One region of the Drancourtella sp. An12 genome, then DNA from elsewhere that is predicted to be linked to it. Evidence: riboswitches for the same ligand, from Rfam matches in the RefSeq annotation. Region 1 holds a riboswitch; the other holds the start of a gene.
What was found. Region 1 has a riboswitch for glycine ahead of B5E64_RS06925 (GrdX family protein). Riboswitches for the same ligand answer to the same signal wherever they lie in the genome.
Positions count from the first base shown of each region.

Region 1 (2,412 bases):
GGCCTGTCATATCGATGATACCTTCCTGGAATCCGACAATCTTACCTGCTGTTACGACAGCCATTCCCTTTAATGCGTATGTTTTTCCTTCGCCGACTGTATCAACTTTGGAAATAACTCCCGGGAAAACTCCTCCGCGTCCTTCAACCTTTACACGAGGTTCGATAACGTCTTTTACCGGTGTGATTCTTACGCTTTCTCCCGGTCTTGCGATGTCAAATTTTACGCTTTTGATGTGCTCGTCCTCAAGGACAACTTCTTTTACAGCTTCTTCGGATACATAAAGAACACCGTCTTCAATTCTAGACTCAGTGCCAAACTGGATGTCCTTGATAAAAATGTGTCCAACTTCTAATCTCACTGTAATTCCCTCCTTCTAAATAATGAAATCTATGCCCCAAAGTACCCCAGTACTTTATAGCCTTTTTCTTTTACCAGGCATCTGCCGACGGAAGTGCACTGGATATTAATGTGTAATCAATCAGCCTGAAATCTTCATAAACCTGCGGTGCATATTTATCCGATTTGAACTGAAACTTGCTGACGGAGGCAATGGCCCGTTCGATAATTTCAATTCCCATCAGGTCTGTCTCGCCGCTCTTTCGGGAAACCATTACTGATTTGTAAGGTGTTTCATTCGGCTTAACACTTCCGGAAAGCGGATGCGTTAAGAGCTTGTACCCTTTACATACTTCTTCTTTTACTTTTTTCAAAACATCTTCATATGAGCAGTCATAAAACTCCACATCATGATCCTGCCCGAGCTTTTCACGAACGAGCGGGTTGTTTGTTATAATTCTATAATCCTTCTTCATGGCTCCACCTATTAAAAAAGGACGGCTGACTTCCGCCGAAGCAGAATACAAGGCCGCCCTTCTGTCTTATGTATGTCATCCTGATATATTTGTCATACACGATTCAGAATGTGGTCCTTTCCCTGATCCTTTTGCCTGAAAGTTTCACCTTTGGTCTGTAAGGTTTGCATCTTCGGCGGTTCATTTGCGAACTCTCTCGCAGGAAAAATCATCCCACTATTCAATTGTCATATGCGCAGAATATGTCTTTCACAATTCTGTTTAGAGTATACCACATCGATTTATAGATTTCCAGCTTTTTATTCGATTTGCACATAGTTTTTTTCTATAAACCGTTTCTCTTGGTCATGTTGATACGCTCTTTGTTATTTTTTCTTCTTTCTCTGAAGCTCAGGATGCTTCGGCAGGAAGTTTTTAAAGTAATCGTCGTGGGTCTTCTTGATCATACCGCTCAATGCAAAGAGGGCGATAATGTTAGGAACAACCATCATACTGTTGAAGCAGTCTGCCATATTCCATACAAGGTCAACCTGTGCAAGAGAACCAAGTACTACACATACACAAACGAGAACCGAATAAACCGGAACTGCTTTTGGTCCAAAGAGATACTTGATATTCGCTTCTCCGAAGAAGTACCATCCGATAATGGTAGATGAAGCGAAGAAGAACATACAGATCGCAATAAAGATCTCTCCGCCTTTTCCATAAAGAGTCGAATACGCAAACTGGCTGAGTGCTGCTGCGGAATATCCGCCTTCAACCACTTCATAGGACTTCGGAAGCGCCTGAGTTGTTACAATAACGAGAGCTGTCATTGTAAGAACGATAAACGTATCAATGAATACACCTGTCATTGCCACAAATCCCTGCTCTACCGGATGATCTACCTTTGCAACCGCATGTGCATGAGGTGTGGAACCCATACCGGCTTCGTTGGAGAACAGTCCTCGTGCAACACCTTTTGTAATCGCCTTGGAAACTGTAGCACCGATCGCACCGCCTGTGATAGCATCAGGTGCAAATGCGCCTACAATAATCTGCTCAAATGCCAGAGGAATATTTCTCCAGTTATAGATAATAATAATCAGAGAACCGACAATGTAAAGTGCCGCCATAAAAGGAACCATAAGCTCGGTAACTTTTGCAATACGTTTCATTCCGCCTGTAAAAATGAACAATGCAATAACCGCTACAACTACACCTGTGATCCACTGCGGAATACCAAATGCCGTATGGAAAGAAGATGCGATAGAGTTAGACTGAACTGCATTACCCATGAAACCAAGTGCGAAAATCAGAAGTACCGCAAAAATCGCTGCAAGCACTCTGCCGAATGTACCTTTGAATGCTGCGCGAATGTAGTAAACAGGTCCACCTGTTACAATTCCGTCGCTGCCGACTTTCTTGTACTTCTGTGCCATAATTGCCTCGCAGTAGATCGTCGCCATGCCAAGGAATGCTGCCACCCACATCCAGAATACAGCACCTGGACCGCCGATCGCAATCGCTGTCGCAGCTCCTGCAATATTACCAGTTCCTACCTGAGCCGCAATCGCTGTCGCCAGCGCCTGGAAAGAACTCATTCCGTCTTTTCCCG
Region 1 covers NZ_NFLO01000005.1:63,821-66,232, reverse strand. Annotated here, with positions in the region: gene B5E64_RS06930 (glycine/sarcosine/betaine reductase component B subunit) at 1-361, opposite strand, end outside; gene B5E64_RS06925 (GrdX family protein) at 432-815, opposite strand; glycine riboswitch at 928-1,027, opposite strand; gene B5E64_RS06920 (sodium:alanine symporter family protein) at 1,181-2,412, opposite strand, start outside.

Region 2 (2,412 bases), on a different contig from region 1:
TGATATGCATCAAAGGCCCACCCTGGGTTCCTGGAAATACCGCCTTGTTGATGGCCTTTGCGTGTTCTTCCTTGCACATGATCATGCCGCCTCTTGGTCCCCGCAGCGTCTTGTGGGTGGTCGTTGTCACCACATCTGCATAAGGAACCGGGCTCTGATGGAGTCCGGCCGCAACCAGTCCGGCAATATGCGCCATATCCACAAACAAAACGGCGCCCACTTCTTTCGCAATCTCCGCAAACCGGTCAAACCGGATCTCTCTTGGATATGCAGACGCCCCTGCAACAATCATCTTCGGTTTGCATTCCAGTGCTGTCTTTCGGATTTCATCGTAGTCCAGAAATCCTTCTTCATTGATGCTGTATGGTACAAAATGATAAAGAATTCCGGACATATTCACCGGTGAGCCGTGGGTCAGGTGTCCGCCATGGTCCAGATTGAGTCCCATCACCGTATCTCCCGGCTTCAGAAAGGCCTGATAAACCGCAATATTGGCGCTTGCCCCCGAATGTGGCTGCACACAGGCATGTTCGCATCCAAACAGCTGTTTTGCACGCTCGATTGCCAGATTTTCAATCACATCTACATATTCACAGCCTCCGTAATACCGTTTCCCCGGATATCCTTCCGCATACTTGTTTGTCGGGACCGTCCCCATCGCAAGCATCACCGCCGGGCTTACTATATTTTCCGATGCGATCAGCTCCAGATTTCTTCTCTGCCTTCCAAGTTCCTGTTCCAGAGCCCCGCCGACTTCCGGATCGTACTCTTTGATGTAGTTCGTAACATCTCCTACCATACTCATACGTATTTCCTCCTCAAATCAATATTCTTGCTTTTTCTGTCGATACGGATTCCGGCCGAAAATCCGGGGCAACAAAAAAAGCAGATCAAGTAACTTCTCCATCATGAGAAGTCCTTTCATCTGCCTCTGTCCTTTTACCTGAAAGATTATCCAGCAGTGCTGTGCTGCACGCCAGATTACTTCTTCGGTACAATCATATTGTTCTCCAGAGTGTTGTCCGAACCTGTTCCTTTTGCCTGAGAGTTTCTTGCATGCCCCTTCGGCTCCGGCTATCATTCCCGCGCCGCACACTGCGCTATAGTGGTATCTCACAGGTTCATCATTCAACTTTAAAGTTATTATAAAATTCACTTACTCCAGAGTCAAGTGTTAAATAATAAACTTGTCAGTTAATATTTTGACAGTTATTTTGTAGACAATTTCTTCTTGTTTATCGTTTTTCTTTATACATTTTCCTTCTTAACCAAGCACCAGACACCAGAGCGGGAGTGTCAGAAGCGACAGCAGCGTACTGAGGAAAATCATCCCCGTCGCATACCGCTCATCCCCATGGTATTTGGAAGAAAGAAGTGCTGTTGTGACAGGCGCCGGCATTCCGGCCATGATTACGGTAATCCCCCGCAGCACCGGATCCACCGGAAGAAAGGCTGTCAGAGCAAAGACGACCGCCGGGATCAATACAAGGCGGACTGCCGCATAAAATACCATGGTACGGTCAATCAATCCTCTTGGATCCATCTCCGCAAGCATCATTCCGATCAGCATCATACTCATGGGTGTATTGGCGCTGCTTAAGCCTTCCGCCGCCCGGGTAAAAAAGTCCGGCCAGGATATCGGAAGGAGCATAACGATCAGCCCCAGATAAATTGAAACAATGCAGGGATGAGTGACAACCTTTTTCAACACATTCTTTTTCCGGCCCGGCAGAAAGCAGGAGACGCCAACCGACCACATGACCACCCGGACCGGAAGCATGAAGACTGACGCATACAAAAGCCCGGACGTCCCGTAAATACTTTCAATTACCGGATTTCCCAGAAAGCCGCCGTTAGAAACAATCGTCCCGTACCGGAGCGGCTTTCTCTTTTCCTCATCTGTTTTTTTGTACAACAGAAACGCTGACGCCACAGATATCATATTATACAGCACGGATAACAGCACCGTCATGACAACCGGCTTCCAGACATCATGATGGGGCTGTACAAGAAACGCATGAAAAATGTTAAACGGCAGCAGCACATACAGACACAGATCCACCATGTTCAACCTTCCTGTCGTGCCTACTATTCCTCTTTTTCTTACGATAAATCCAACGATCACAAAGAAGAACATCATCCCCTGCATCGTCAGCATATTTTCAAATACCATCTGCCTGCTCCTACAATCCAATCCGGTCCGCAATACCGCGCATTGCTTCCAGTGCAATGTCGATAAATTCGTCAAAATCCATGCCCGTAAATTCAATCGCTTCCATATAGTCGCGGTTGGCACCGGCTGCAAACCGAAGCTCACGGAAACGTTTGAGCACAGATTTATGTTTGACGCTTGCAATCTTTTTATCCGGATAGATCTGAGCAATGGCTTTCAAAAAACCACTCATCGGATCG
Region 2 covers NZ_NFLO01000002.1:116,361-118,772, reverse strand. Annotated here, with positions in the region: gene glyA (serine hydroxymethyltransferase) at 1-799, opposite strand, end outside; glycine riboswitch at 922-1,024, opposite strand; gene B5E64_RS02875 (AEC family transporter) at 1,265-2,173, opposite strand; gene B5E64_RS02870 (HD domain-containing protein) at 2,184-2,412, opposite strand, start outside.
Region 2: linked by a shared signal. The riboswitch ahead of glyA (serine hydroxymethyltransferase) and the one ahead of B5E64_RS06925 (GrdX family protein) in region 1 are both predicted to bind glycine.